DNA from 3 places in the Bacteroides sp. RCH18 genome. Region 1 is predicted to be linked to each of the others. Evidence: riboswitches for the same ligand, from Rfam matches in the RefSeq annotation. Region 1 holds a riboswitch; each other region holds the start of a gene.
The links. A riboswitch is a leader RNA that binds a small molecule or an ion and turns the genes downstream of it on or off. The one in region 1 is predicted to bind cobalamin.
Positions count from the first base shown of each region.

Region 2: another riboswitch for cobalamin. It lies ahead of accC (acetyl-CoA carboxylase biotin carboxylase subunit); the one in region 1 lies ahead of ACHLI0_RS08560 (YncE family protein).
Region 3: another riboswitch for cobalamin. It lies ahead of ACHLI0_RS08050 (anaerobic ribonucleoside triphosphate reductase); the one in region 1 lies ahead of ACHLI0_RS08560 (YncE family protein).

Region 1 covers NZ_JBIPTC010000001.1:2,127,112-2,137,748, reverse strand. The annotation lists gene ACHLI0_RS08570 (glycoside hydrolase family 127 protein) at 1-1,256, opposite strand, end outside; gene ACHLI0_RS08565 (GntR family transcriptional regulator) at 1,423-2,400, shown strand; cobalamin riboswitch at 2,528-2,740, shown strand; gene ACHLI0_RS08560 (YncE family protein) at 2,921-3,988, shown strand; gene ACHLI0_RS08555 (TonB-dependent receptor) at 4,064-6,115, shown strand; gene ACHLI0_RS08550 (cytidylate kinase-like family protein) at 6,281-6,916, shown strand; gene ACHLI0_RS08545 (putative transporter) at 7,006-8,670, opposite strand; gene mutA (methylmalonyl-CoA mutase small subunit) at 8,989-10,637, shown strand, end outside.
Region 2 covers NZ_JBIPTC010000001.1:1,958,734-1,969,370, reverse strand. The annotation lists gene ACHLI0_RS07875 (acyl-CoA carboxylase subunit beta) at 1-635, opposite strand, end outside; gene ACHLI0_RS07870 (acyl-CoA carboxylase biotin carboxyl carrier protein subunit) at 656-1,165, opposite strand; gene accC (acetyl-CoA carboxylase biotin carboxylase subunit) at 1,186-2,697, opposite strand; cobalamin riboswitch at 2,834-3,039, opposite strand; gene ACHLI0_RS07860 (thioredoxin family protein) at 3,230-3,553, shown strand; gene pncB (nicotinate phosphoribosyltransferase) at 3,766-4,935, opposite strand; gene ACHLI0_RS07850 (hypothetical protein) at 5,021-5,551, opposite strand; gene ACHLI0_RS07845 (hypothetical protein) at 5,959-6,681, opposite strand; gene ACHLI0_RS07840 (TetR/AcrR family transcriptional regulator) at 6,692-7,291, opposite strand; partial or broken gene hdhA (7alpha-hydroxysteroid dehydrogenase) at 7,530-8,308, opposite strand; gene ACHLI0_RS07830 (DUF1848 domain-containing protein) at 8,693-9,631, opposite strand; gene ACHLI0_RS07825 (DUF6845 domain-containing protein) at 10,161-10,637, shown strand, end outside.
Region 3 covers NZ_JBIPTC010000001.1:2,005,733-2,016,369, forward strand. The annotation lists gene ACHLI0_RS08000 (DUF3843 family protein) at 1-867, opposite strand, end outside; gene ruvA (Holliday junction branch migration protein RuvA) at 929-1,534, opposite strand; gene ACHLI0_RS08010 (diaminopimelate dehydrogenase) at 1,713-2,612, shown strand; gene ACHLI0_RS08015 (hypothetical protein) at 2,708-3,013, shown strand; gene ACHLI0_RS08020 (hypothetical protein) at 3,010-3,339, shown strand; gene trhA (PAQR family membrane homeostasis protein TrhA) at 3,381-4,031, shown strand; gene ACHLI0_RS08030 (helix-turn-helix transcriptional regulator) at 4,065-4,286, opposite strand; gene ACHLI0_RS08035 (hypothetical protein) at 4,276-4,734, opposite strand; gene rpiA (ribose 5-phosphate isomerase A) at 4,934-5,635, shown strand; gene ACHLI0_RS08045 (hypothetical protein) at 5,728-6,615, shown strand; cobalamin riboswitch at 6,779-6,965, shown strand; gene ACHLI0_RS08050 (anaerobic ribonucleoside triphosphate reductase) at 6,994-9,387, shown strand; gene nrdG (anaerobic ribonucleoside-triphosphate reductase activating protein) at 9,635-10,129, shown strand; gene ACHLI0_RS08060 (MFS transporter) at 10,364-10,637, shown strand, end outside.

The DNA of each region.
Region 1 (10,637 bases):
TCCAGTTCGTCCATATACATTCCTTTACCGGTTAGCTCGTTCATTCTTTGGCTAAAGAATCCGGCGCCAATGGCAGCACAAGTTTCCAGATAGGCACCCGGAGGAAGGAAAAAGTCTGGACCGAATTTTTCGTCTTCGTGGATAGCGCCGACTCCTCCTGTGATGAACATACGTCTACCGGTCATATTGTCCCAAAGGCGTTTGGCTGTTTCTATGTATTTAGGTGAATGATTTTCCAAAGCGGCAGTAGTGATACCAGTTGCTAATAGTGTGGCGCGTACGGCATGTCCTTCAATGGTTTGTTGCTCAAATACCGGAATTGAGTCTTGAGCATAATCTCCCCATGTCGGACGACTATGCTCGCCATGCTCAGGAGCATTATATTGGGCATCTCTGATCCATTTTTCGGATTTGCCATTGCCCCAAGTCAACCATAAAGGATAGCCACAATGATGCCCTCTGTTTTCAATCCAGAAAGTAGCTAACTTCCAGTAAGCGTCTTCATTTACGGACACTGATAATTGTTTTTTAAGTTCCGGTTGTTCTTTGAATAGCCAGTATAGTTTGATAATGGCTTCTTCCGGGCCGGAGTGAGAGGGAACGATATTTTTCTTGGGTGCTGGTCCCATATAGTCTGCCATGTAATTTGTATAGCGGGTGGCGACTTCCAACAGTTTGGTTTTTCCGGTTGCTTTGTAGTAATGCACAGCGGCTTCAATCATCATGCCGGCATTATACACGTCGTGTTGCCACCGGAGGAAACCACCATTGTCTCCCCAACGGTGTTCCGGTTCTTTCAGAAGTGTATAAGTCTCTAAGTATCCGGTTGGTTCTGTCATTTGTGCTGCTTCGATACGGTCGATATATCTGTCAATACGTGTTTCCAGTGCTTTATCCGGATACATGACCAGATAATCTGCAATACCCCGAATCGATTCATAGATAAGTCCGTCGAACCACGGCTCTCCGAAGTGTCCCTGTGTGCCACGTTCACCTTTGGCCACTTTATCAAAATTACAGAAAGCATTGTGCTGTTCCGGGGTGTTGGTGTGTTTACCCTCGAATTTGTTTAGTACATCATTGATGGTTACTTCATTCCATGTTTTAAATTTGGGGCTCCAGAATGCGTCGTTCACTTTTACGTTTTCAATGTCCGCAAATTGTACTTTCCCAGTCTGTCCTTGTACCGCGCTATGTGGAGTTCCGGATAGTGTTGCTATCACTGCCAAGGATTTAAGTAGATTTGTACTTTTCATGTTTCTAACTTTATGTTTAACTTTCTAATTTATATGAGGATGAATCTGCCGCAAAGATAGAATATTCTTTTTGACTAGTACGAACTGGTCTGTATGTTGTAAAACACATACCACTCCGTACCAGTATGGCTGTGATATTTGTATCTTTGCGCAAAAATAACGAACGATGAAAAGCAATAAATCAAAATATAAGTTGGTAGTTGATTATGTGATCGACGGGATTAATGAAGGACGATTAAAGAAAGGTGCCTGGATACCTTCTCTTAATGAATTTAGAGAAATGTACGGCTTGTCTCGTGATACTGTTTTTTCCGGAATACGAGAATTGAAATCGAGAGGTATCATTAAATCGAATCCTGGAGTCGGGTATTATATCGTAAGTACGCGTGTTCCGTTCAAACACAATATATTTCTGCTTTTCAATGAGTTCAATGAATTTAAAGAAGATATTTATAATTCTTTTATGGAGACAGTAGGCAATTCAGCTACTGTTGATCTTTATTTTCATAACTATAATCGGAAGGTGTTTGAGACTTTGGTGAATAATGCAAACCATAAATATACTACCTATATTATAATGTCCGGCAAATTTGCCGATATTGGTCCTTTACTGGAGAGTTTATCCGGAAACGTATTTCTACTCGATCATTATCACTCGGAATTGAAAGGGAAATATTCGTCTGTATTCCAGAACTTTGAAAAAGATACTTATGAAGCATTAGTGTATGGTCTGTCCAACTTGCGAAAGTACAAGCATATTGTAATGGTTCAGAAAGATTCGAAAGAACCTTTTGAACGTTATGACGGATTACGGGCTTTTTGTAAAGAGCATGGCTTTACGCATGAGTGCATTGGCGAAATTCAGGGAAGGGAGATTGTAAAGCAGGAGGTGTTTATGGTTGTTAATGATAGAGACTTGGTCAATTTGTTGAAGCAGGCTGACCGTCAGCAGTTAGTTCCGGGAAAAGATTTCGGTATTATATCTTATAATGATACCCCTTTGAAAGAAGTGCTGGCAGGAGGGATTACTACTCTTTCTACTGATTTCAAATTGATGGGACGCACGATGGCTTCTCTTATTAATAAAAAAACGATTGAGACAATTGAGAATCCTTGGAATTTAAATATTCGTAATTCACTATAAAGACTATCTATCCTATATTTATCATATATACATGTTCATAGTGACGTCATTTTAAAAGATTCTGTTCATCAGATTTGTTCCTGTTAAAAAAAGACAGGGGAGAAGTGAGGCGTGAAGTATAATTATAGTATCTTTGCACCTGCAAGGTTCGTATTTGGAGTTGTCTAACCTTCCAAAACGATGAAAAGGGAATCCGGTGTAAATCCGGGACAGTACCTGCTGCTGTAAGTCCTCTCTTTCGGGAGATGAGTTTATCACATTCTTTGCCACTGGTGACATCACTGGGAAGGCGTGATAAATGGGGACGAGTCAGAAGACCTGCCTTGACGCTGCAGATTTATACCCGCGGGTTTTCGGGTAGAAATCAACTGGTATAGTTCATTCCTATATTCAATTGATTCCTCATTCAACCGGTCGGTACAAATGCTATGTTTGATATTTGTCGCAAATCTTGATTTGCCGGCAGATGTCTGAAGAGTGATGCGACAAGTTAGTTAATAACCTTTTCTCACTTTTAATTATGAAACGAATTTTACTTTCTGTTTTATTTATTGTCTTCTGTCTGACGGCTTTTGTCGGTTGTATGAAATGGGATTATGGCAAGATGGAGCCTTTCAGGGCTACAGGAGATGGACTTTTCATTATGAATGAGGGGAATTTTCAATACGGTAATGCTACCTTATCTTATTATGATCCGGAAACGAAAAAGGTGGAGAATGAGATCTTTTACCGGGCTAATGCGATGAAGCTGGGTGATGTAGCACAATCAATGATTGTCCGGGACACTATTGGATGGGTGGTAGTGAATAATTCTCACGTAGTCTTCGCTATTAGCACCAATACATTTAAAGAGGTGGGACGCATAACGGGACTTACTTCTCCACGCTATATTCATTTTGTTTCGGATGAGAAAGCCTATATTACACAAATATGGGACTATCGTATTTTTATTGTCAATCCCAAAACTTATCAGATAACCGGATATATCGAATGTCCGGATATGACGATGGAAACAGGCTCGACAGAGCAAATGGTGCAGTATGGCAAGTATGTGTATGTGAATTGCTGGTCTTATCAGAATCGTATATTAAAGATAGATACTACAACGGACAAGGTGGTAGATCAGCTTACTGTAGGTATACAACCTACTTCTCTAGTGATGGATAAGAACTTCAAGATGTGGACGATTACTGATGGAGGGTATAAAGGAAGTCCATACGGATATGAGGAGCCGTCGCTTTATCGCATTGATGCCGAGACATTTAAAATAGAGAAACAATTTAAGTTTCAGTTGGGAGATGCTCCTTCGGAAGTACAGCTTAATGGTGCGGGTGATGAGCTTTACTGGATTAACAAAGATATCTGGCGTATGTCTGTCGATGAAGAACGTGTTCCCGTACGTCCTTTTCTCAAGTACCGTGATACGAAATATTATGGTCTGGCGGTTAGTCCGAAAAACGGAGATGTCTATGTGGCTGACGCCATTGATTATCAACAGCAGGGGATGATTTATCGCTATACGGAGGATGGGGAACTTGTGGATGAGTTTTATGTTGGAATTATTCCTGGAGCATTTTGTTGGAAGTAATCGGTAGAGAAGAATATGAGAAGAAATATATTATTAGTGCAGTTTGTAGGAGTTCTTTTATTACTTCCATCCATAATGAGTGGACAACAACACAACGACAATAAGAATTGGGCGGAAAAGGGAGTTGTCATTCGTGAAGTGGAAATTTTGGGAAAGCGCCCGATGAAAGATATAGGTGTGCAACAGACCAAATTTGATTCACTTGTGCTTAAGGAAAATATAGCCTTGTCAATGGCGGATATACTCACTTTCAATTCTTCTATTTTTGTAAAAAGCTACGGACGTGCCACGCTTTCTACTGTATCATTTCGGGGAACGTCCGCTTCACATACACAGGTAACATGGAACGGTATGCGTATCAACAATCCGATGTTGGGGATGACTGACTTTTCGATGATTCCATCTTATTTTATAGATGACGCTTCTTTGCTGCATGGCACTTCGTCGGTGAATATGGCTGGTGGTGGTTTGGGAGGATTGGTAAAATTATCTACAGTGCCTGCTCATCAAGAAGGCTTCGGAATGCAATATGTTCAAGGTATCGGTTCATTTAGTACCTTCGATGAGTTTCTGCAATTGAAGTATGGAGATAAACATTGGCAGGTCTCGACGCGGGCGGTCTATCAGTCGTCGCCCAATGATTATAAATATCGTAATCATGATAAGAAAGAGAATATTTATGATGATGAATATAATATAATCGAACAGTATTATCCCATAGAACGTAATCGTAGTGGCGCATACAAAGATCTGCACGTTTTACAGGAGGTATATTACAATACGGGTAAAGGTGATCGCTTCGGACTGAATGCGTGGTATACTGATTCTAACCGTGAACTGGCATTACTGACGACCGATCAGGGTGATCTTATGGATTTCGAGAACCGACAACGGGAACATACACTGCGAAGTGTTTTATCATGGGATCATACGCGTGAAAACTGGAAAGTATCGGCAAGGGGAGGTTATGTGCATACATGGTTGGCATACGACTATAAGCGGGATTTGGGAAATGGTATAATGGCTACAATGACGCGTTCGCGTAGTAAAGTCAATACTTTCTACGGGCAGTTGGATGGAGAGTATTTTTTCTCAGATAAACTCCTTTTGACAGCGGGTGTGTCGGCTCATCAGCATTTGGTGAATAGTTTGGATAAAGATCTGAATAGAGATGATAATAAGAACGATAAGTATGGTCAGGGAAGGAAGAATGATTCTATTGTTTATTTTGATAAAGGGCGTGTTGAGTTGTCGGGCAATGTCTCATTAAAATGGCAACCGGTCAATCGGTTGGGTATGTCATTGGTTCTGCGGGGAGAAATGTTCGGGACTAAATGGGCACCGATTATTCCTGCCTTTTTTGTAGATTATGTTCTTTCTAAAAGAGGCAATATAATGGCAAAGGCTTCTATTACCCGTAATTATCGTTTTCCGACATTGAATGACCTTTATTTTTTGCCGGGTGGCAATCCGGCATTGAATAATGAAAGTGGATTTACTTATGAAACGGGGCTGTCGTTTTCTGTGGGTAAGGATAATGTTTATACATTATCCGGCTCGGCTTCTTGGTTTGATCAACATATAAACGACTGGATTATTTGGCTACCTACGTCGAAGGGATTTTATTCACCCGTTAATCTTAAAAAAGTACACGCCTATGGCGTGGAAGTACAGGCTGATTATGCAGTTGCGATTGATAAAGCATGGAAGCTTGGATTAAATGGAACATTTGCGTGGACTCCTTCTATTAATGAAGGTGAGCCTACGAGCAAGGCTGACCAGTCAGTAGGGAAGCAGTTGCCATACATACCCGAATATTCAGCTACATTATCAGGCAGGCTGACATATCGCAGTTGGGGGCTTCTTTATAAATGGTGTTACTATAGCGAACGTTATACAATGACGAGTAATGCTGTATCCTATACGGGACATCTTCCACCCTATCTTATGAGCAACGTGACCCTTGAAAAAGGATTCTCACTCCGTTGGGCGGATTTATCCTTAAAAGGGACAGTCAATAATCTCTTTGACGAAGAGTATCTTTCAGTATTATCTCGTCCGATGCCGGGAATTAACTTCGAGTTCTTTATCGGTATAACTCCCAAGTGGGGCAAGAAGAAAAAATAGGCGGGTGACAGCCGGACTCCCGTGCCATGTAGATGTATTATTGGCAGAGTATATATGAAAAAGGATGCTTTCCGATTGTTTCTTTTAAATATAACTTTTGTATAATGGTGCATCTTTTGGAAAAAAGTCGTATGTTTGCTATCAAACCATAAAACAAAATGTACTATGAGCGGTAATTATGTTATCAATATCGGTCGCCAGTTAGGTAGCGGCGGAAAAGAAATAGGAGAGAAGTTGGCAGCCCGTTTGGGAATCGACTTTTATGATAAGGAACTGATCAACCTGGCTTCCGAAGAGAGCGGCTTATGTAAGGAGTTCTTCGAAAAAGCAGATGAAAAGGCCTCGCAAGGCATTATCGGCGGACTGTTCGGTATGCGTTTTCCTTTCATCAGTGAAGGGGCAATGCCATGTACCAACTGTCTGAGCAATGATGCTTTATTTAAGGTGCAGAGTGATGTCATCCGTCGTCTGGCGGCAGAAAAATCCTGTGTGTTCGTCGGGCGTTGTGCCGACTATATTTTACGGGAACATCCCCGTTGTGCAAATGTCTTTATCTCGGCTACTAAAGAAGATCGTATCGCACGGTTGTGTCAGATGCATCGTATTGATGAGGAAGCTGCGGAAGAGATGATAGAAAAAGCGGATAAGAGACGTTCGGAGTATTATAATTACTACAGTTATAAAACATGGGGAGCAGCGGCTACTTATCATTTGTGTGTTGATTCCTCTTCTTTGGGAATTGAGGAGACGGTGCGATTTGTGGAAGAGTTTGTGGCTAAAAAGCTACAGATTGGAATGTAATTGAAGAAGAAAACAAAATCCCGATAATAATAAAGCCGGCCTAATTCAGAAAGAATTTAGCCGGCTTTATTTATTTAATTAAGTTCGCTTTACATCATCGCCAGTAATATCATCTGTCCCGTCAGGATACGAAGGAACATAGATAACGGATAAACTGTAGAATATCCTACTGCCGGAGCATCACTGGATGTCACCTGATTGGCATAAGCCAGTGCGGGAGGGTCCGTATTACTACCGGCTATCAATCCCATCAGAGTGAAGTAGTTTACCTTATAATATAGTCTTGCAATTGCACCGATGATAAGCAACGGGATGACAGTGATCAGGAAACCACAGCCTACATACAGTAAGCCGTCGCCTTCTACAACTGTTTGTACGAAGTTGGCACCCGCATCTATACCTACACTGGCAAGGAATAGCACAATACCGATTTCGCGCAGCATCAGGTTGGCACTCATTGTGGTGTAAGTCACCAAATGAAGTTTGTGTCCGAAACGTCCGATCAGGATAGCTACCACCAACGGACCACCGGCCAAACCTAATTTCAAAGGAGTCGGCATACCGGGGAATGCAATCGGAAGACTTCCTAAAAGAATACCTAAGAAGATACCTACGAAGATAGTAACGATATTCGGTGTGTCCAGACGTTTCAGTTGGTTACCCAAAACACCAGCTACACGCTCTACCGCATCTTGCTGACCTACTACCATTACGCGGTCACCTACCTGCAATATCAGGTTCGGATCAGCGAACAGGTCCATACCGGAACGGTTGACACGGGTCACGTTGACACCATACATACTACGGAAGTGCATGGAACCGAGCGTTTTTCCGTTAATTTCCGGTTTAGTAACCAGAATACGGCGGGAAACCATCGGAAGATCCTGCTTCTCCCAGTCCAGTTCGACTTCTTTTCCGATAAATACGGTGATGGCGGGAGCATCTTCTTCCGAACAGACAATAAACAATTGGTCGCCCATATTGAATATCGTTTCGTGGTTCGGAATACTTACGTGTCCTTCGTGACGAATACGGGAGCAAACAAAGTTGCGTCCCAGAAATTCTTTGATTTCAATCAGTGTTTTTCCGCTGATAGACTCATTGCGTACCTCAAGGCTCATCATGTGCGGCTTGTGGTGCGCGTCTCCGCTCTGAGTTTTCAGGCTCTCTTCCTCTTTGGTCATATTGACGCGGAAGATGTAACGGATAGCGATGATAGAACCGATGATACCTACCACACCCAGCGGATACGCACAGGCATAACCCAGTGCAATCTGCGGTCCGTTGTAGCTCAACTGGTTCAGGGCCTCATTGGCGGCACCAAGTCCCGGAGTGTTCGTCACAGCTCCGTAGAGGATACCTACCATCATCGGCAGTTCCACACGACCGTTCCAGAGGTAATAAAGCCCCAATGCAACAGCAATATTTAACACTACGATGCCTACAGCCAACAGGTTCAATGTCATTCCCCCCTTTTTGAAAGAAGAGAAGAACGATGGCCCCACCTGAAGACCGATACAGAATACGAACAAGATCAATCCGAATTCTCGGATGAAATGTAGGATGTGTGTATCGGCTGTGAAGCCGAAATGTCCCATTAGGATGCCGGCAAACAAAACAAAAGTGACTCCCAAAGATACTCCGAATATCTTTATTTTACCGAGATACACACCGGCTGCCACTACAAAAGCGTAGAGGAATACAATGTGCGCTACGGAGCTAGGGTCCCACAATAAACTTTGTAACCAATCCATAAATATTAGTAGTTTTTATAATGTTCTTTTAAAAACGGGTGCAAAATTACTCATTACATCGGAGCTAATCAAATAAAAGGAGAACTAAAAATGAAGAATGAGGAATTTGCTTCGTTTAGCTTTAAGTTGCATGGAGATTCTTCATTCTATAGTTTATCATTCTTCATTTTCTCTCTGTAACCTGTAGTGCGAATTTTTTCTAAAAAGAGGAATCGTTCGAACTTATTAATTATATTTGCAAGTCGAACGACTGACATTTAGAAAGAGACAAATAAAAATAAAGACAATATTAATTCTTGTTTTAATTTTAAATAAACTATGGCAGACAAAAAAGAAAAACTCTTCTCAGACTTTTCTCCTGTCTCCACCGAACAATGGATGGAGAAGGTTACAGCCGACTTGAAAGGTGCTGATTTTGAGAAGAAGCTCGTTTGGAAGACAAACGAAGGGTTCAAAGTGAAACCTTTCTACCGGATGGAAGATCTGGAGGGTTTGAAAACAACAGATGCACTTCCCGGAGAATTTCCCTATCTGAGAGGCACCAAGAAGAGCAATAATGAGTGGCTGGTTCGCCAGGAAATCAGAGTTGAATGTCCGAAGGAAGCCAATGCCAAAGCACTGGATATTCTGAACAAAGGTGTAGATTCACTTTCTTTCCACGTAAAAGCGAAAGAACTTAATGCTGAATACATTGAAACATTGTTGAATGATATTCAGGCTGAATGTGTAGAACTGAACTTCTCTACTTGTCAGGGACATGTAGTTGAATTGGCCGGTCTGCTGGTAGCTTATTTCCAGAAGAAGGATTATGACGTGAAGAAACTGAGAGGTTCTGTCAATTATGACTTCTTTAACAAGATGCTGACTCGCGGTAAAGAAAAAGGCGATATGGTTCAAACTGCCAAAGCCTTGATCGAAGCTATCCAACCGCTTCCTTTCTATCGAGTACTGAATGTAAATGCAATCTCGCTGAATAATGCCGGAGCTTACATTTCTCAGGAACTGGGTTATGCATTGGCATGGGGTAATGAATACATGAACCAGCTGACAGACGCAGGTATCCCTGCTGCTACAGTAGCCAAGAAAATTAAGTTCAACTTCGGTATCAGTTCCAACTACTTCCTTGAAATCGCAAAATTCCGTGCAGCACGTATGCTGTGGGCAAACATTGTAGCTTCTTACCATCCTGAATGTCTGCGTGATTGCGACAATAAGGGTGCTAATGGAGAATGTCGTTGTGCTGCGAAGATGGCGGTTCATGCCGAAACTTCCACTTTCAATCTTACTTTGTTTGATGCTCATGTGAACTTGCTTCGTACACAGACTGAAGCGATGAGTGCTGCATTGGCAGGTGTGGATTCAATGACAGTCGTTCCGTTCGATAAGACCTATTCGACTCCGGATGAATTTTCTGAACGCCTTGCACGTAACCAGCAGTTGTTACTGAAAGAAGAATCTCATTTTGATAAAGTGATTGACCCGGCTGCCGGTTCTTATTATATCGAGAACCTGACAGTGTCTATCGCTAAACAAGCGTGGGAACTCTTCCTTGCCGTAGAAGAGGCAGGCGGTTTCTATGCTGCATTGAAAGCCGGTACAGTTCAGGCAGCAGTGAACGAAAGCAACAAGGCCCGGCATAAGGCAGTTGCTCAACGTCGCGAAGTGCTGCTGGGTACCAACCAGTTCCCGAACTTCAATGAAAAAGCAGGCGAGAAACAGCCGATAGAAGCTAAATGCTGCTGCGGAGGTGATGCTCATACTTGCGAGAAAGATGTGGATACTTTGGTATTCGACCGTGCTGCCAGCGAATTTGAGGCATTACGCCTTGAAACGGAGGCTTCCGGCAAACGACCGAAAGCGTTCATGCTGACTATCGGTAATCTGGCTATGCGTCAGGCACGTGCGCAATACTCTTGCAACTTCCTCGCTTGTGCCGGATATGAAGTTATTGACAACCTCGGATTCGA
Region 2 (10,637 bases), 170 kb from region 1:
TCTTTGCTTACCTCTTCGTGAATCACAGTCTTTACCACATCCGGACCTGTCACAAACATGTGACTCTTTTCTTTCACCATAAAGATGAAGTCGGTGAGGGCAGGAGAGTAGCAGGCGCCTCCGGCACACGGACCAAGAATAGCCGAAATCTGAGGAATCACTCCGCTTGCCATTGTGTTCTGATAGAAAATATCCGCATAGCCGGAAAGGCTTTCAATTCCTTCCTGAATACGTGCGCCACCGGAATCATTCAGCGCAATTATCGGAGCACCGTTCTTCAATGCCAGTTGCTGCACTTTCACAATCTTTTTCGCATTCGAAGCGGACAGTGAACCTCCGTAGACTGTAAAGTCGTAGGCATAAACAAATACCTGGCGCCCGTCAATCTTTCCATAACCGGATACGATGCCGTCTCCCGGAATCTTGTTTTTGTCCATGCCATAGTTGGTGCAGCGGTGAACCATCAACTTGTCCAGTTCAACAAAAGTACCTTTGTCGAGCAGCATTTCGATGCGTTCGCGGGCAGTCATCTTTCCGCTTTCGTGTTGCTTTTCAATCTTTTCCACGCCCCCACCGAGGGAAGCGATGCGGTCACGTTCCTGGAACGTGGCGTATGCTTTATTTATTTCTTCCATGATGCAATCCGTTTTTAGTATTATACAATCGGCTCTAATGTTATTAATGTCTGGTCACCGGTGATGTTGTCGCCTTCCTGAACCAGAATTTCCTTGATGCGGCAATCTGAAGTCACTTTGTAGTTGCTCTGCATTTTCATGGCTTCGATGACGATGACGGTATCTCCCGTTTTCATTTCCTGCCCTGCCGTAACAGGGATTTTCACCACCTTTCCCGGCATTGGGGAAGTGATGCGGTCGTTCTGTTCGTCTTCGCCTTTCTTGCGCATACGCAGATACTTTGCCTGGCTGTCCACGATTTCAACATTGAAACTGCTATAATGCGTATTTACCTTATAGCTTTTACCGTTTTCGCGGCGAATCAGTTGTGCGTTTGCGCTGCGACCGTCCATCAGAATATTGCAGGTGCCATTTTCGGCCATCACAACATCTGCTTCAAACGGTTTTCCGTCAATGGTAAGTACCACTTTATTGTCTTCCTTGCTGACGAGCTCTATTTCCGCTACGCGGTCTCCTATATGAATTTCCATAATTGAATGCTGTTTTTAGTTTAGATACGAAGTACACCTTTGTGCAAACCGAATTCTTTCCATTTGCTGATGGGACGGTTGTCCGTTGCGTCACCTCTGTTTTCTTCAAGATTCATCAGATAATCCATGTAGGCAGCAATCATGGCAATGTTTTCGGCACGTTCGCTGGTGCGCATGATGCATTGTTGCAGATGCTCGCCGTTCTTGGTGATAAAACCTGTGTCGTAATGGCCTTCCACAAAGTCCGGAGTGTCCATGATGGCACGCAGGTAGCTGATGTTGTTCTTTACCCCTGTCAGTTTATACTCATGGAGTACGCGGCGCATCCGTTCGATGGCATATTCGCGGTTGGTAGCCCATACGATCAGTTTGCCGATCATCGGGTCATAATAGATCGGGATTTCGTATCCTTCGTACACGTAACTGTCGATACGAACACCGATTCCGTTCGGTTCTGTAATCTGCTTGATGATTCCCGGGCTCGGCATGAAGTTCATTTCCGTGTCTTCGGCACAAATACGGCATTCGATGGCATGGCCGCGTTGTTGGATATCTTTCTGTTTCAACTGGAGCACTTGGCCGTCGGCAACTTTGATCTGCTCTTTCACCAAGTCCACTCCGACCACTTCTTCCGTAATCGGATGTTCTACTTGCAGACGGGTGTTCATTTCGAGGAAGTAATAATTGCGATGCTTATCAACCAAGAACTCAATCGTGCCTGCACCGATATAGTTGACCGCTTTGGCGGCGGCTACCGCCTTTTCACCCATATCTTTACGCAGTTCGGGCGTCACGAAAACCGATGGCGTCTCTTCCACAATCTTCTGGTTGCGGCGTTGTACGGAACATTCGCGTTCGCACAGGTGAATCACGTTTCCGTGTTTGTCGCCCAGAATCTGAAATTCAATGTGATGAGGTTCTTCCACGAACTTCTCCAGATAAACGGTATCGTCGCCAAACGAAGAAAGTGACTCGCTTTTGGCAGTCGTATAAGCCTCTTCCACCTCTTCCGCACTGTGGATAAGGCGCATACCTTTTCCGCCGCCGCCCATAGATGCTTTCAGCATCACCGGATAACCGATCTTGTTGCAGAGTTCTACGGCTTCTTCCACACTTTTCAGATTCTCCTGTGTGCCGGGAACGACAGGGACTCCTGCCTCGATCATTTTAATACGGGCGGATATCTTGTCGCCCATTGCCTCCATCGTTTCGGGGTCCGGTCCGATAAAAATAATATTTTCTTCTTGACAGCGTCGGGCGAAAGTCGCGTTTTCGGACAGGAAACCATATCCCGGATGAATAGCGTCTGCATGGCATTCCTTTGCCACTTCGATGATTTTTTCTATATTCAGATAACTCTCTTTGGATGCTGCCGGTCCTACGCAATAAGCTTCGTCGGCATAGAGCACGTGCTTTGCGGTCCGGTCTGCTTCGGAGAAAATAGCGATACTCGTTATCTCCATCTCCCGGCAGGAGCGCATCACCCTTATGGCAATTTCACCGCGATTGGCTACTAAGATTTTTTTTATCATACTTTACTCAATTAAGTACATACTTATTTAATGCCTTCCCATCTTCACAGACATAGTCCATCCGACAGAAACACAGTATTTTCTTGATTTGGGGCTTAACAAATGATGTTCTTTCTCCTAACCCACGAGGCAGAAGAACGCTTTACGCGAAGTGGCAGGTCTTCTGACTGACTCTTGTCTTATAGTGCCTTCCCAAAATAACATCAGTGGCGATAAATTAGTTCATTAATAAGACATTGTATAGAGCTTCACAGCAGCGGGACTGTACGGGATTTACACCCGATTCCCTTTTAATCGTTGTCCGTTGGACACGGACTCCGAACCATTTCGGGGGGCAAAGATAAATAAATATTGAATACTGTGTTCTGTTTTTGCACGAAAGTTTCAGTTTTGTGCAATGAATGCTCCGGCAGATTTCCTCTCCTTTACTTTTCCAATAGAACTAAATCTCTGTGTATTAATGTTTATGTGTTAAACCTTCCTCTTTTTGTATTGTTAAGACTCCCACTAATTAATTAAAAGGAGAATCGATATGAAAGAAAAGAAAATAGCTCGTGATACGAGAAACAGAGAGAAACTGGCGGGTGATGACTGGGTAATGGCAGAATTTTATGCAACGTGGTGTCCTCACTGCCAGCGTATGCAGCCTTTGATTAAAGAGTTCAAGAAAGAGATGGAAGGGATAGTCGAGGTAGTACAGGTAGACGTAGACGAGGAAAGTGATCTCGCTAATTTTTATACTATTGAATCCACTCCTACATTCATTCTTTTCAGAAAAGGTGAACAGCTCTGGAGACAATCCGGCGAACTGACGCTGGAAAGATTGGGAAGAGCAGTCAAGGAGTTTAAATCTTGAAAAAGTATTAATAAAAAGGGATGTTTTTCTATGAAAGTTTTAAATCGTGTTATAAAACATACTTTTTTATTTGGATAATTTGCTAATAACACAGAAGTACGTATCTTTGCACTGTGTTTTTCATAGTATTAGATTTAAGGTTAACAAAGGTTGGAGCAAGGCGTTGCTCCTTTTTTTATGCCCGTACCCCGGCTTTCTGTTCAGAGCGGTCTTTATTTCGCCAGCCTCAGTTCGTATAGGCAAGCCTGTACTTCCTCCGGACTGCCTGTATGCTTTCCTTCGTCATCCGATAGTTTGATGCATTTTCTCCATTCCTGATTGACATTCATTTTGCATTGCGTGAGTTTCATGACAATGTTGGAAGGGGTAAATCCTGTATCATTCGTAAGATTGGTGCCGATTCCGAAGGAACAGCGAATCTTGCCCTTGCAGTATTCCTGAATTTCCAGTGCTTTCGTGAAGTCGAGAGCGTTGCTAAATACGATTGTTTTGGTAGTGGCATCAATGCCCAGTTCTTTATAGCGGGCTACCAGCTTATCGATAAAATCAAACTCATTGCCGGAATCGCAGCGCACTCCGTCGAATAGCTTGGCCTGCTTGCGGCTGAGATTGCTCAGGAATATTCCTGAAGTATAAGTGTCGGACAGCGCAATGCCCAAATCTCCGTCGTATACATTCACCCAGTTTTCGAGCGCCATATAGTTGGCGTGCTTATATCCGAACTGTGCCCCATGAAACATGAACCACTCATGCGGATGAGTTCCCATCATTTTCATGCCGTACTTCATGGCAAAATAGCAATTGGAAGTTCCGGTACAGTATTTGGCCGTATCATTCAGCCGTTTGATCACCGTCTCCTGTACGTCGATTGAGAATCTTCTCCGCGTGCCGAACTCTGAGAAGCGGAGTTGGTGCTGATTGGACAATTCCACTTTCTCCGACAATTTGCAGAGTATCTCGCTCATATCGGGTACGTTGCCGAAAAACTTGTTTTTGATTTCGGATACGATGGCGAGCAGCGGTACTTCATACAGTGTGACTTTATAAAGAAAATCGCTGACTTCAATATGCAGCCGCCCCGTTGTGTCCAGATGAATATCGATCTTGTCCGGATCAAAACGGAAAGAAGACAGCCATTCCCAATAGACTCTCGGAAGAAACCGGCAATTGCGTGTCATGTATTCCAGTTCCTCTTCCGTAAGTCTCAACCGGCTGAGTTTGTTGAATTCGCTTTTGAGCGCTTCCAGAAACTCTTCGGTATATTCAGTTTCGTTTCTGTCGTTGAAACTGAAAGTACCCATTGCGTAAGGGAATAATTTGATATAAGCGTACGAGGTGGTAAACTTATAGAGGTCTGTATCCAGTAGTGTTCTTACAATCATACCGTTTATTCTTTAATATGTAAAACGTTGTAAAGTTAGTATTTGTTGGACAATCCTACTGATTAATTGGCAATAATTCCTTCTTTTAGTAAGTTAATCCCACTTTTAGGGTGATGGAGTGGTGAGACAGTTCTTCCTTGAATTCAGTATGGAAATATTCATCGGTCCGCTGTTTCAGCCTTTCCAGTTGCTGTATTTCATAGCCTAAGGCAATATTCATTTTTAGTTTTTGAGTGAGCTTTACCTGTGCTCCTACAGATGGTGAAAGATAGAATCCGCCATTGGTTTCTTTGGCAGCCGCCAATGAGCCGCCGATGTTGCATTCCAGATAGGGAGTAAGTTTCTTTGGTCGCGTCATGAAGAACTGTGCATTGGCATACAGCGGAATAAGAGCTTTTTCATAGATGGACAGTCCGCTTCCTGCGCCGATGGTCAATCGTTGCCCGATGTGATAGTGTGCTATGATCTGCCAGTTGAAGGGCGTTTGAGATGGTTGGCCCATAGAAAGTCCCGTGCCGATATAGGTCGTATAGGAGAAATGTTTGCTGTCTGTCTGCCCGTCAGCATGTACGACAATAAGGAATAGCAGAGTCAGAGTGAAGATGAAGTGTTTCATAAAGATATGAGGATGAATGTTAATAGATATATATGCAAGCATTGAGTATTGATTTTAGGGTATTTTCGCTTTCCATGGCGGTGATGTTTCAACAAAATAGGCGAAAAAACACTTTTTTTAGGAATAAGCTTCTTTATAACCAATCAATTATGGCTGTAAACCGTAAGACGCAAAATACGTATATGATTATTATACAGTATGATACGGATTACTATATTCTCAATCATTCTCATGGCGATGAGAAAAAAATCTCACCATTATGAGAAAAGTTTCTCATCGCATTGAGAAAAAGTTCTCACTGCAATGAGAATTTTTTCTCAAAGGCGTGAGAATTTTTTCTCGTTAAAGAGAGAACGGATGCTTATAGTAATAACCTGCTCATAGTTGCAGCCTTTTATTTACTTTGCTTATTGGATATGAATGGTTATACTCTTGACGATATGCAGCGCTGTGGTAAGTGAAGAGGTATCGGTTACGATCTCTCCGTTGCTGCCATCGGGGCTGCTGTGTCCGATTAGTTTGGCTGTAAATTCTTTCTTGCCGGACGTCAGGTCAACTTCTGCGGCATAGACCAGAGCCGGCTGGCCACTTCCTTCTTTTCCGCCGGTGTAGTTGGCGTCCCCTTCTTTGGCGGATTTAGGGAATGCTTCATTGAAATCTGTCGAATGATTGATTTCTACTTTGACGACGAACTGCTTCTGTTTTCCCGTAGGGACCATTTTCACTTGGAAGCTTCCCTGCGGAGTCGCTCCGGTGATTCCATCGACCAGTGGAGACTTCTTTGTCGGAAGATATAAGCCGTCCTCCGATTCTATCCCTCTCTGATAACACCAGTGGGGCAGTGCCTCTTTTCTCCGGTTGCCGCCGGAGAACTGCCAGGATTGAGTAGCGATTTTATGTGTCACATACACAGTGGATAGATAATGTCCCTTCATGTCTTCCGTCCAGATAGCGATTTGCGGCGGATTCTTTTTGTTGATCCCCAGAAATAGAGGAAATTTGTGCAGCCATTCTTCTCCCTTTTCGATGGAGATTTTGAGGTCGTTGCTGTTGTACTCTACCAAATCCTGATTGCATCCGGTACTAAATAAGGCGATCAGCCATACTCCCATCATTGTCATCTTGTTCATTTGATTTTGTTTATTTCTGTAGCCAAAGGTCTACCAATAGATTAATTCCTGTTTCCAGTTGTTCCCAACCGTTTTCTTCCTGTATTCTGAGTCCGTTGTAGACCGGACAGTTCTCTTCAAGTAATACCAGATAACTGATGGCTGCCGTTACAATGGAAGCTACGGCGGCCGTCTCTTTTTGCGGATGTCTGGAGAGCCGGCTCACTGCTTCTACCAGTCGGATACCTTTCTCTTCCCGTATCTCGCGCAGTTCTCTGACGAATTTGTTATTCGTCGTCAACTCCCAGCGGTAAAGGCGTTTCAGCGTATAGCTTTTCCTTAATTCCATAATTTGCCTTCTGAATATCTGCTTGATAAAAGCACCGATATGTTCCGGGTCCGGCAATTCTTCGTCGAAGTTAATCCAGTAGTCATTTTGCTGGATATAGGCAGCTATCAATCCGTCCAGCGAATTGAAATAGCGGTAAATGAGCATTTTGGCTACTCCGGCTTTGGCTGCCACGGCATTGATTCCCAGTCCTTCGAAACCGCTTTCTTCGATAATGTCATCAACGGCTTTGATCAGTGCCAGTTCCGTTGCCTGCCTGTTTTTGATCATCTCTTTTTCCATTGTCTTATGATGTTGTTACTACTTGGTCACAAAAGTATGTTTTCTATCGGTAACATCGAGGAGAAAAAGAGAGTTTTTATTTGTTAATTAGAAAAAAAGGCTTTGGAGTATACTGAGAGGGGGGATGAAGAAGAGAATAAATGGACAGTACATCTGGCTTTATTGGCAAGGAGTAAGATACTTTTTGATAGCCAATCGTTCTTATGATAAAAAGCAGGATGTACTGTCCGGGGTATATTTATGATAATTCAACGGTAGGATTGTGAATGGTTAAGCCGCCGTCTACCACAATCGTCTGTCCGGTGATGTATCGTGCATCGTTGGAGGCCAGGAATGCAATGGTGGCGGCAACGTCTTCGGGTTCTCCCAAATAAGGTGTGGCGCATTGTCCTAAAAATATATTGCGTACTTCTTCGTTCAGATTGTCCAGTGCGGCAGGGGTAAGAACCAATCCCGGTGCTACGGCATTGCAGCGGATATTTTTCTTTCCCATTTGGGTGGCGATATATTTAGTCAGATTGATGACACCTGCTTTGCTGGCTCCGTAGAGAGTGCCATTGGCGTCGGCTGTCAGTCCGCTTATGATGCTACGTTTACGATATTTCCGCCTCCGTGAGTGGTCATGATGGGAATGACCTGCTGAGAAAGATACATCGTGCAGCAAAGGTTCAGATGGAATACTTCGTCGAAGTAATCGATATCCAGCTTTTCAATATTCAGATCACGTTTGGGGTCGGTTCCGCCTACGTTGTTTATAAGTACGTCTATCTGACCGTATTCCTTCATGGCGAAATCAACCAGTTCTTTACAGCTTTGGAGTTCGGTGGCGGAGAAATAGATGGGACGCACGTCGGCCCCTGCTTGAGTGAGTTCGGCGGCAAGCTTGTCGGCCCTTTCCTGCGAATGATCGGCGATGACTACTTTTCCTCCTTCGGAGACGATGCGGCGTGTGGTTGCTTCGCCAATGCCACCGGCAGCACCGGTGATGACGACTACTTTGTTTTCAAATCTTTTCATATATGTTGAGAATTTGATGATTACCTTCCTCTAATTAACAGCTAATGAATGGATTTGTTGTTGCCTGTAAACTCTTATTAATAGGAATCGGCAACAGATTCGAAAACTTTTGCATCTCATTCAGTTTTATGGGCTAAATATTTAAGAAGACTGCTAAATGTTAACATGAAGTTGCTTATTTGTTAATGCGGTTCTGATTCTATTAAACCATGTTATAAGATGTCCCGTTTTAGCCGGAAAATTTGGAGATGAGTCAAAAGTCCGTATCTTTGTACTGTGTTTTTCATAGTATTAGATTTAAGGTTAACAAAGATTGGCTGTCTGGGATAGATAGCCTTTTTTTTTGCTCTTATGCGAAGAAATTATTTGGAGTCCGGGCGTGATTCAGAATAATGAATATTGATTGTTTCGCAGACTTTTCATTTCCCGTTCCTTCACTACATCATCTTCTGCCGGATGCCCGATCAGCAAAGGCGAATTCCTGTCATGTTTCTTAGTGTTATATTCCACACTGTTGTAATTGCCTTTGATGGCGTAACAATAGATGCATCCGTTGAGGCAACTTTCATAAGTACCTATGTCGATACTTTCAATGCAATTGCAGACATTCCGCTGATTTTTGTCTTTTTTGGCAAGGAGGGGGTAGCCGGTGATTCTTTCGATCAGTTCTTTGTCGATACACAGTCCGGCAGGGATTCCCAAATGTCTCAGATCAACTTTGGAGGTGCAGGTATCTAGTTGGATGGCAGGATATTCGTTGATGGTATTCCTGAAAGAGACGGCTATTTCTTCAATCTCCTCTTTTCGCAACGGCTGTATGTTGAACTGGCCGACTGCGGTGCGGATATGCTGGTAATGGTCAATAAATCCCAGCATACACTTCTCGGTATGGTCTTTAAGTCCATAGGCAATTTGGGCAAACGCCTCCTTATGGAAAGAAACGTCGTACTCCTCATTGGTCAGTATCGGGTCATAGCGCCAGATCACTTTTTCTTTTCCTATTTTATCCGAAAGTCGTTTGAATATGTCTATTCGTTTGTCGACTGACGGCAGATTATTCTCTAATTTCTCTCCGTAAGGATTGAGTGTGAACTGAAAGTAGTATTTGTAGTCTTGCAGATGATCCAGTTTATCAATCATCGGAGCGGGATTCTTGGTCCAGAACACGATGCAATCTACCACAGCAGGATGTAAGCTGACCTTGCTGATCATTTTAGGATTAAAAGGATTGGGAACTAACACGTATCCTTCTTTAATCCGGTTAAGGAACCATTGCGAATAGAATGCCGGAATATCTGTCCGGCGGCTGGCGCTAATTATCATATTTCAAAGTTACGGTAAAATTGGTTGTATTGCAATAACTCCGTGATGAAAAATAATCAATAGCACGGATAGGAGGGAGAATAGAGTATACTGAAAAAGGATTAATGCGAGATTCTTGAAAAAGCGGACTTAGTTGCTTTTTCAAGAATCTCGTTAAGCAGGAACTGTGAATGAATATGTTAAATGTTAACACGAAAAGTCTAAAATGTTAATGCGCTTCCGAGAGTCTTAAACCGTGTTATATTATCGTCCGATTCGGCTCTGAAATTTGCTATTTACTTGAAAGGTGGTATATTTGTACTGTGTTTTTTTCATAAGTATTAGATTTAAGGTTAACAAAAGATTGGTTGCTCGTGATGAGTAGCCATTTTTTGTTTTTATACGTCGATAATTGTTTATTCTTTAATCATCGTTAATAGCATCTTGAATTTTTCCACCGTTGTAAGTGTATGTGATACCTATTGTTTGTACATAACAAAAATCGTTTTTTATTGTTATAGTACGGAAAGTAACTAATAAGGAGAACATTATGAAAAAGAAATTTTTATTGTTTGGAGCACTGGTCGGTGCTTTGCTGTTGTCTTCCTGTTCGGGGGGAAGTAAAAAGCAGACTGTATCCTCGGAAAGTACGGAGGAATTGGATAATGCCAGTAAGGTGATCAATTATTATCATATGTCGCTCGCTGTATTGAGGCATGTGGCTAATGCGAAAGATATAAACGCTGTGTTGGGGTACATGGAACAGACAGGGAAAGTGCCTGAAGTTGAACCGATTGCACCTCCGGAAATAGCTGCCCGTGATACAGCGGAATTGTTGGATCCGGGAGACTATTTTAATCCTGAAGTCCGTCAGAATCTAAAGCAGAATTATGCCGGATTGTTTAATGTGCGGACACAGTTCTATGATAACTTCAATAAATTTCTAGCTTATAAGAAGTCGAAAGATACAGCAAAAACGGCTCAGCTTTTGGATGAAAACTATAAGTTGAGCGTAGAACTGTCCGAG
Region 3 (10,637 bases), 120 kb from region 1:
GTACTTCAGCAGATCGAACGGGCACAGCCCTTCCTCGCAGAAAAGTTCGTACGCTTCTTCCTCAGCTATTTCCGCATTATACAGCGGATTCCGTTTGTCGGCAAAGTAACGGGCTACATCCGGACCTATCAGCAAACCTTTCGGATTAGCATACATCACGAAATCCGAAAACTCCTTCAAGTCGGGCAACAGAGCATCTTCTTCGTCCTCCCATTGCAGGGCCTGCACAAAGAACAGTTTCAAAGCCTCATACGAATCGAAGAACATCAACGGCTCGCCACCACTCGCTTTCAGGAAGCGCTCCACATTCACGGGCAACTGATCGCCCGGCGAGGCAACAGGCAAAGCAGTCCGCTGCTTCTCCATCAACTCCGATTCCATCAGCCAGTCTCCGGCAAGTCCGTCACTGATAGGCGCTTTCTCGAAAACATCCTCCAGCTGCGCATAAATCACATCGGCAAACTCCAGCAAGTCCGCATCCAAGGGATTCTCCACACCGTCAAAGTCATCGCCTACCGGTGAGTTAATTCCCCACAGCAAAAAAGCGATATCCTCTTTATTGATCTCGTCGATGAGATAACCTTCCGACAATTCATAAAACGGCAGGTAACGTCCGTAATTTCTTTTATGCCAACGGATAAACTGGCGCCAGTTACCTCCGTCCGTCACACAGTCTTCCAGATAAAGAGTCAGCATCAGAGTCACCTGATTCTGGCTTTCCTGCGTCTCCGACTTATATAAATAAGATTCGCTGATGACAGGCAATAAAAGATTGGCAAATTCAAGATACCAGTGATCCGTCGCCAACACCTTTGCACGGCCATGAAGATCCAGCCATGCTTTCATATAAATTTTCCCTTGTTTCATTATTATTCTGTTGCTTGTTTTAGTTTCTCCACGCCCTATTACCTATTACTTATTACCTATTCTACAGTCTTTTCAAAGCCAGTTTTATTACTTTCTCCACCGGAGCATCCGGTTCTTCCTTCAGGATAGCCAGCACCACTTTCTGCGAAGGGGCGGCGGCAAAGCCAAGCATAGTCAGAGCGGCTACCGCTTCCTCCTGCACTTCCACGCTGGCAGATTGCAGCAGCATTCCGGCAGAAGCGCTTCCTCCTGCCACGGTGGCTCCCATCGTCTTTATCTTGTCTTTCAGGTCGACAATGACACGCTGCGCTGTTTTCAGTCCGATCCCCTTCACCGTTTTCAGCAAGTTCGCATTTTCGGTGCTGATCACATTCACCAGTTCGGCAGGCGAAAGGGCGGAGAGAATCATACGCGCCGTATTGCCTCCGATACCCGACACGGAAATGAGCAGCAGGAAAATCTCCCGCTCCTGCTTGTCGGCAAATCCATAGAGCACATACGCGTCCTCCCGAATAGCTTCATAGATATATAACTTACAGTTTTTCTTTCCCTGAATAGCCGAATAAGTATTCAGGGATATGTTGGCGGCATAGCCTACCCCGTTACAGTCGATTACTGCGGTTGCCGGACTAAGTTCGGCAAGTTCGCCTTTTACATATTCTATCATATACCTTGCAAAGATAAGACAAATTCACCACAGATGAAAAGACTTTCGCAACATTTCCGCCTCGCAGTCAGAGGTGAAAAAATTAAAAATAATGCAGGCAGTAAACAAAACTTCCTAGTAATTTGTTTACTTTTGTGGCAGAATTAAAGAAAAATGTTCATATAAAACCAATAAAAGAATGAAAAAAGTAAGAGCAGCCATTGTCGGTTACGGCAATATCGGACACTATGTACTTGAAGCGCTACAGGCAGCGCCTGATTTCGAAATAGCCGGAGTAGTTCGTCGTGCAGGAGCAGAGAACAAGCCGGAAGAGTTGGCAAACTATGCAGTAGTCAAAGATATCAAAGAGCTGGAAGGAGTGGAAGTGGCCATCCTCTGCACGCCGACCCGCAGCGTTGAGAAATACGCGAAAGAATATTTGGCAATGGGAATCAACACAGTAGACAGCTTCGACATCCACACAGGCATCGTTGACCTACGCCGCACGCTGGATGCCACCGCCAAAGAGCACAAAGCCGTATCCATCATCTCCGCAGGATGGGACCCGGGAAGCGACTCGATCGTACGCACCATGCTCGAAGCAATCGCTCCGAAAGGCATCACTTACACCAACTTCGGTCCCGGCATGAGTATGGGGCACACCGTAGCCGTGAAAGCGATCGACGGAGTGAAAGCCGCCCTCTCCATGACGATCCCTACCGGAACGGGAATCCACCGCCGCATGGTATACATCGAACTGAAAGACGGATACAAGTTTGAAGAAGTAGCCGCAGCCATCAAGGCAGACCCTTACTTCGTGAACGACGAGACCCATGTAAAACTTGTGCCCAGCGTAGACGCACTGCTCGATATGGGACACGGTGTAAATCTGACTCGCAAGGGAGTTTCCGGTAAAACGCAAAATCAGCTGTTCGAGTTCAATATGCGCATCAACAATCCGGCACTGACCGCACAGGTACTTGTGTGCGTGGCACGCGCTTCCATGAAGCAGCAACCGGGATGCTACACCATGGTAGAAGTTCCCGTCATCGACCTCCTTCCGGGCGACCGTGAAGAGTGGATCGGACACCTGGTATAATCTTTTATCCACATAACTGAAATAAAAATAGAGAAAGGAGACACACCTTTCTCTATTTTTTTTATCTTTGTCGGAGAAGACAAAACACACTCAATATGAAAAGACTATTCATATTCTCAACATTTCTGTTATGCTTGCTATCGACTACCTTTTCACAGCAGTCCGGTAACACGATCAAACCGAATCTGAAGTATGAAAAAACCTCCAAGGAAGAGCTCACCATGACCGCTTACGCACCGGACACCTCCGCAACGGCGTATGCCGACATCCAGATACCTTATTACTCCAACGAACGCAATCCGACACTGAAAGAAAGCGTCAGCCAACTTGCGTCATTCCTCGATTTCCGAAAACAAGTAGCAAAACAATTTAATAACATAATTATATTAAAGAGAATATGAAGATATACAAAAAGACAGAACTTCCCAGACATGAGGAAGAAGAGTTTTCAGTCATAGTACTGACTTGTGACGAACATGGAGAAACCAATCTTGGGTTTTATAACTTTGACACGGAAGATTGGAGTTTTCTTTCGGAAGCTGACAAAAGTTATAGAGACTCTGAATTTGTATGGATATACCCACCAGCCAATCAGATGAAAGAGTTTTTGATAAAATCAATCAAAGCTGAACGCGAATCAGCTCCACCTTCATCGAAGGAAAACTGGTTTAGAAAGAAAACCCAACCTATTAAAAAGAAAATCACTCTGGCTTTCAAGAAAAAATAAAAGTGTACCTTTGCGGCGCTAACCAAAGCCGAAAGGAAACATTGGAAAATAAAAGATACAATAACGTCGAAGAATGGGCGAACACGCTCAGTCACGGGGCAGGTATACTGCTTGGAGTCATAGCCGGATATGTCCTGCTCGCGAAAGCGGCGGCGGGTGTCGAACCGAAGTGGGCGGTAGCTTGTGTATCCGTCTATCTGTTTGGCATGCTGTCTTCTTATGTCAGCTCCACCTGGTATCACGGCAGCCGTCCGGGTAAGCTGAAGGAATTGCTTCGCAAATTCGATCACGGAGCGATCTATCTGCACATTGCGGGGACGTACACCCCGTTTACACTGCTCGTCATGAGGCACGCAGGCGGTTGGGGATGGGGAATTTTCTCTTTTGTCTGGCTGTCGGCTATTGTCGGTTTTATACTGAGTTTCAAGAAACTGAAAGAACACAGTAACCTGGAAACCATTTGTTATATAGCTATGGGAGCCTGCATTCTCGTAGCTATGAAGCCTTTGATGGATCATCTAGCAGAGATGGGAGCCGGTCCGGCTTTTTGGTGGCTGATAGGCGGGGGAGCTTCGTATATCATCGGGGCAGTGTTCTATTCGCTGCGCAAACCATATATGCACGCTACGTTCCATCTGTTCTGTCTGGGAGGAAGCATAGGGCATATCATAGCGATCTGGCTGATATTGTAAGTAAAAGAAAATCGTCAGGCAGAGTTCATCATTTCAATACGATGCTTCATCATTCAACACAAAAATTTCTTCCACCGGAACCCCGAAATAACGTGCTATCCTCAGCGCAAGAATGGTAGAGGGAATAAACTTTCCGGTCTCTACCGTATTGATCGTCTTTCGGGTCACACCAATGGCTACAGCCAGTTCTTCCTGGCTGATATTCTTCATCGCCCTGTAAACCTTTATTTTATTGAGTAGTTCTTTATTTTCCATCTTTATAAGGGTTATACAGGAGCAATCTTCTTATTTCTGAGAAAAGCATAGCTACCACCACTATAACCAGAGCACCCATACGTACCGAGAGATTAAAAAAATCTCCAAAGCAATAAACTAATAATCCCATTTGCATAGCCGCATAAAAGCCCGCTGTCAAAGCCTTAGAATTATAGTCCGAATATATTTCACTATCTAATGCTCCCATTAATTTCTTATCTTTCTTTATTCTCTCTAAAATATCAGAAGCTCTTATCGCTACAACGACATACAGCAAAACTGCAAATGCAAATATATACCATGTCTCTCCCAAAAATCCCTTTCTGCCAGTATCAAGACAAAATGTCTCCCACATTAATACTCCCATAAACAACATACCGACAATCGTCCGCACTAAAAGAGCATTAAACCTTTTAATCTCCATTTTCTCAATCGTAATATTTTCCATAATCATAGAATTTAGTCCATATTCTTATCTTTATATTTCACCCATAGGTTCCAAAAAGAAACCTTTAGGTTACAAATATAGATATTAAATATTATATTCCAAGCAATCATCCATCTATTTTTTAATTCTTCCGTTTTTGTTGAACCAAACACTCCCTTTCATTCGTTATATAGACAGAGACTCTAAAACTGCAAGAACCATGAACTGGGAAAATCACCTGATCAAAGACCTCCAATGGTCGAATGAAATTATCAACAGAGAAGCGAAAGAACGTGTGGCACGTGAGATCGCCACCACAGCCAAAGCAGGCGACGTGATAGGAGCCGGCTCCGGTTCCACTGTCTACCTCACTTTGTTTGAGCTGGCAAAGCGGATTCATGAAGAATACCTGCATCTGGAAGTGATTCCCGCCTCCCAGGAAATCTCCATGACTTGCATACAACTGGGCATCCCACAGACCACCCTTTGGGACAAACGCCCCGACTGGACATTCGACGGAGCGGATGAGGTAGACCCCGACCACAACCTGATAAAAGGACGTGGCGGAGCCATGTTCCAAGAAAAGCTGCTGATCAGAAGCAGCGGAAAAACCTTCATTATCGTCGATCCCAGCAAACTTGTCAATACCTTGGGAAGCAAATTCCCCATACCGATAGAGGTGTTCCCGCATGCACTGTCATACGTCGAAAAAGAACTGTACCGACTGAGGGCCTCCGAAATATCACTACGTCCCGCCCACGGAAAAGACGGTCCTATTTTGACAGAAAACGGAAACTTTATCCTCGACACCCGTTTCCATTATATTGACGCTTTGCTGGAAGAACAGCTGAAAACAATCACGGGCGTTATTGAAAGCGGACTTTTCATCAATTACGACATTGAGGTAGTTGTAGCCAGATAATATAAAATAAAAAAGACCGCACATTCAGATTTATTTCATAAATTTACACGCTTAACTGACGTAACAACAAAAACCGTTGCTATAAAATATTTATGAGAAAACTTCTATTATCAATCTGTTTGTGGGTCGGATGCTTAATAACTTCGCAGGAGACAAAAGCACAAGGTATCATCAAAAATGTACCGACAATTGATGAGCAGGACGCCGCAAACGTTTATTCTGCTTTCTCGTATATGTTTCTGACCTCAGAAAGACTCGCTGACCAGAAAAGTACCCCATTACAAAAAGAAGATATGGAAAAGCTGAATTGGGTATTTAAAGGAACCAAGCCACTTCACAGATCCTCTTATCCCAATTTTACCCAAAAAGGTATCTTCATAGACATAAAAAACGATAAAGACGAAAGAAGCGGATACTACATCAGCAGTAAACAATATACGTTCATTGATGAAAACAATTTCGGACACAACAGCTATTACATTCCCCGCAAACTGCGTCCGCAAATCAAAGAACTCATTGAGCGCTACCAACAGAAATTGCCGGATAGCATTGCGATCATGCAACACGATTATCAAAAGATGAGCATCAAAACGCGTCCTCTGAATTTATGTATGTTCAATCCAAACAAGAAAATGGTAATGCTGACCTTTTATACTTGTGTAGATTCTCTTACAGTACTACCCATAGAATATAGAATCTTCCAACACAAAAAAAAGGGGATACAAGTATGGCGTGACGTTTCTCTTTGGGATCATCATCCTTATTGCGGAACAGATGAAAAAGGAAATATATGCATTCAAAATTCAGAAGGAATCATCCCGCTGAAAGACCAGCAAGACAGTCTCGCAGTAGAGATTCTTTGCCAGTCATTTCCGACATGGAAAGAAATGAATAACGCCGAACGTATGCAAACTCTCGATTCCTATTTTGAGCGCTATGCATCACTGATTTATCAAAAAACAAAGAAGAGAAGAGAGTAAAAAGCAGATCGTCCGAACACTCTAAAAGAGAAGAAAGCTGAAACTTTTTCTAAAAACAAAACTTAAAAGTTTTCCAAAACGGAAAACTTTCTGTATCAGGCAGAAAGAAAAGTTTCCCCAAAATTTAATGTTAAATCCTATCCAAGCTATCACAATATCCTTTATCTTTGTATCCGGTTTCGGAACTAAAAAGAGGTTTAGTCAATGAGGGAACGCTGTGCAAATCGGCGACAGTACCCGCTGCTGTAATTCTCTGTGAATCCGCACACTATGTCACTGCATCGGCAGATGTGGGAAGGCGCTGCGGGGGAGGGATAAGTCAGAAGACCTGCCGGAGTCAAATAAACATATTATTAATCACTTTCGGGAGTTAAAGTTATGAACTACGCGGAAATTTGTATCATCAAACGGGATGGTAAAAGAGAAGATTTCTCTATCAGTAAGATCAAGAATGCGATCGGTAAAGCATTCAGTGCGACAGGGATTCAGGACGAGCAGCAACTGATTGCTGACGTCACGATGAGTGTAATCAGTCAGTTCACTACCCCCACGATCACCGTGGAGGAAATTCAGGATTTAGTAGAAAAGGCATTGATGAAGGTACGCCCCGAAGTGGCCAAGAAGTACATCATCTACCGCGAATGGCGGAACACGGAGCGGGACAAGAAAACCCAGATGAAGCACGTAATGGACGGCATCGTCGCCATCGACAAGAACGACGTGAACCTGAGCAACGCCAACATGAGCAGCCACACGCCTGCCGGACAAATGATGACATTCGCATCGGAAGTCACCAAAGACTACACCTATAAATATCTGTTGCCGAAACGTTTTGCCGAAGCGCACCAGTTGGGCGATATCCATATTCACGACCTCGATTATTACCCTACAAAGACGACCACCTGCATCCAATATGACATGGACGATCTCTTTGAACGTGGCTTCCGCACCAAGAACGGCAGCATCCGCACGCCGCAAAGCATCCAAAGTTATGCTACGCTTGCCACCATCATCTTCCAGACCAACCAGAACGAGCAGCACGGCGGACAGGCAATCCCCGCCTTCGACTTCTTCATGGCAAAAGGGGTGGCAAAGTCTTTCCGCAAACATCTGGCTTCGTTCATCAATTTCTACGTGGCGATGGAAAACGGAACACAGGCGGACGAGAAAGCAATCCGTACCTTAATCAAGGAACATCTGCCTTCTATCAAATCGACCGAAGCAGAACGCGAGACATTGCGCATCGCCCTGATAGCCCTGCAAATCATTATTGACAAGGAACACCTGACACGCATCGCAGAGAAAGCGTACCAGCAGACAAAGAAGGATACGCATCAGGCAATGGAAGGATTTATCCACAACCTGAACACCATGCATTCCCGTGGAGGTAACCAAGTGGTATTCAGCTCCATCAACTACGGAACGGATACTTCCGCCGAAGGCCGCCTCGTGATCGAGGAACTGCTGAAAGCCACCATCGAAGGACTCGGAACACGTGGCGAAGTCCCCGTATTCCCGATCCAGATATTCAAAGTAAAGGACGGAGTTTCTTACTCCGAAAAGGACTTCGAGAAAGCGATGGGTGCGGAAAACATCGAAGACGCCATGCGGGGAACTTACGAAGCTCCGAACTTCGATCTGCTGCTAAGAGCTTGTCAGACTACATCGAAAGCGCTTTTCCCGAACTTCATGTTCCTGGACACGCCTTTCAACAAGAACGAGAAATGGAAAGCGGACGATCCGAAACGATATATCTACGAGTTGGCTACGATGGGATGCCGCACCCGTGTATTTGAGAATGTGGCAGGAGAAAAATCATCTTTGGGACGCGGAAATCTTTCATTCACCACGCTGAACATGCCGCGTCTCGCCATCGAGGCACGCATCAAGGCGGAAAATCTGATTGAAGGCGAACGCAACAAGGATGCCATCGAACAGAAAGCGAAAGAAATTTTCATAGAATCGGTACACAATATGGCGACTCTTGTAGCCGATCAGCTGTACGAGCGCTACCAGTATCAACGCACCGCACTGGCACGCCAGTTCCCCTTCATGATGGGAAATGACGTATGGAAAGGCGGCGGCGCACTGAATCCGAACGAGCAAGTGGGCGATGCGTTACGCAGCGGTACGCTGGGCATCGGCTTTATCGGCGGACACAATGCAATGGTGGCACTTTACGGAGAAGGTCACGGACACAGTCAGAAGGCATGGGACACGTTGTACGAAGCTGTAATGGAAATGAACAAAGTGGTAGACGAATATAAAGAGAAATATAACCTGAATTATTCCGTACTTGCCACGCCTGCCGAAGGACTTTCGGGACGTTTCACCAAGATAGACCGCCGGAAATACGGCAAAATCCCCGGAGTGACAGACCGCGACTACTACGTCAATTCCTTCCATGTGGATGTGAAGGAACCGATCAGCATCACCGAAAAGATCAGGCGCGAAGCTCCTTTCCACGCTATCACCCGCGGTGGACACATTACGTATGTGGAACTGGACGGGGAAGCTCAGAAGAATGTACGTGCCATCGCGAAAATCGTGAAGGTCATGCACGACGAGGGCATCGGCTACGGCTCCATCAATCACCCGGTGGATACCTGCCACAACTGTGGATACAAAGGAGTTATCTTCGATAAATGTCCGGTATGCCAGAGCGAAAACATCTTACGTATGCGTCGTATCACCGGATACCTGACAGGTGACCTCAGCTCCTGGAACTCTGCCAAACGGGCGGAAGAAAAGGATCGTGTGAAGCACTTGTAGAAGTTGAAAGACACTCATTTATTTTTTACTGAAGTTTCGTAAGTTGTTTCCGCATGGATTCTCCTCCTTCTGGAAGGAGGAGTCCCCGTAGGGGGAGGTGGTAGGAAAAACAATGAGTCTACCTTTTTAAATAAGGAATATACCTTTTCTCTACCTACCACCCCGCCCTTTGGGCACCCCTCCTTCTCGGAAGGAGGGGAATCCACGCGGGATACAGCACATGCGAAACTTTAATTTTTATTTTAAGATGAACACTCTCAATTCTCCACTTTCAGTTCTCCACTTATTATCGACTTATCCCGAAACGATTGTTGACGGTGAAGGCATCCGGTATTCGATTTATCTTGCGGGGTGTTCTCATCACTGCGCCGGCTGTCACAATCCGGAGAGCTGGAATCCGCGGGCGGGAGAACTGCTGACGGAGGAAAGGATTCAATCGATCATTCGGGAGATTAAAGCCAATCCATTGCTGGACGGGGTTACTTTTTCGGGAGGAGATCCGTTTTATAATCCGGAGGCTTTCCTGCTTTTTGCCAAAAGGGTAAAGGAGGAAACGGGGCTGAATATCTGGTGCTATACGGGATATACGTACGAAGAGATTCTGGCTAATCCGCGTTTGAAGGCTGTGCTCGACTACATAGATGTGCTGGTGGACGGGCGTTTCGAACAGGCGCTCTTTTCGCCTTATCTGGAATTTCGGGGAAGCAGCAATCAGAGGATATTGAGAATAGGTAATAAGTAATAGGTTATAGGTAATAATGGTGGGGGAGGTTTTGTATTAGTCTAGTGGGGGGGGAGCTACAGCTGTGGGCGTGGTCTGCTACGAACTGCTGTGGGCGTGGTCTACTGCGAACTGCTGCGAGCATTGTCTCCTGCGCTAAAAAAACTTATATTTCAAAGAAGATTGAAACACGTACTTCTTTGTTTTGTTTACATTTACAGACAAAATAAGGTTCTACAAGAATAAGTTTTTTTTATGATACAAGCCAATAATACCACTTCTATAGATGAAACCGATGGACTGCCAATGCCGAGACGTATCTGGGCGGTGGTTTCCATCGGATTTGCACTTTGTATGTCGGTGCTCGACGTGAATATTATCAACATCGTACTCCCTACGCTTTCGCACGATTTCGGAACTTCGCCTGCTGTAACTACATGGATTATAAACGGTTATCAGTTGGCTATCGTTGTTTCGCTGCTGTCTTTCTCTTCTTTGGGAGAGATTATCGGTTATCGGAAAGTGTTCC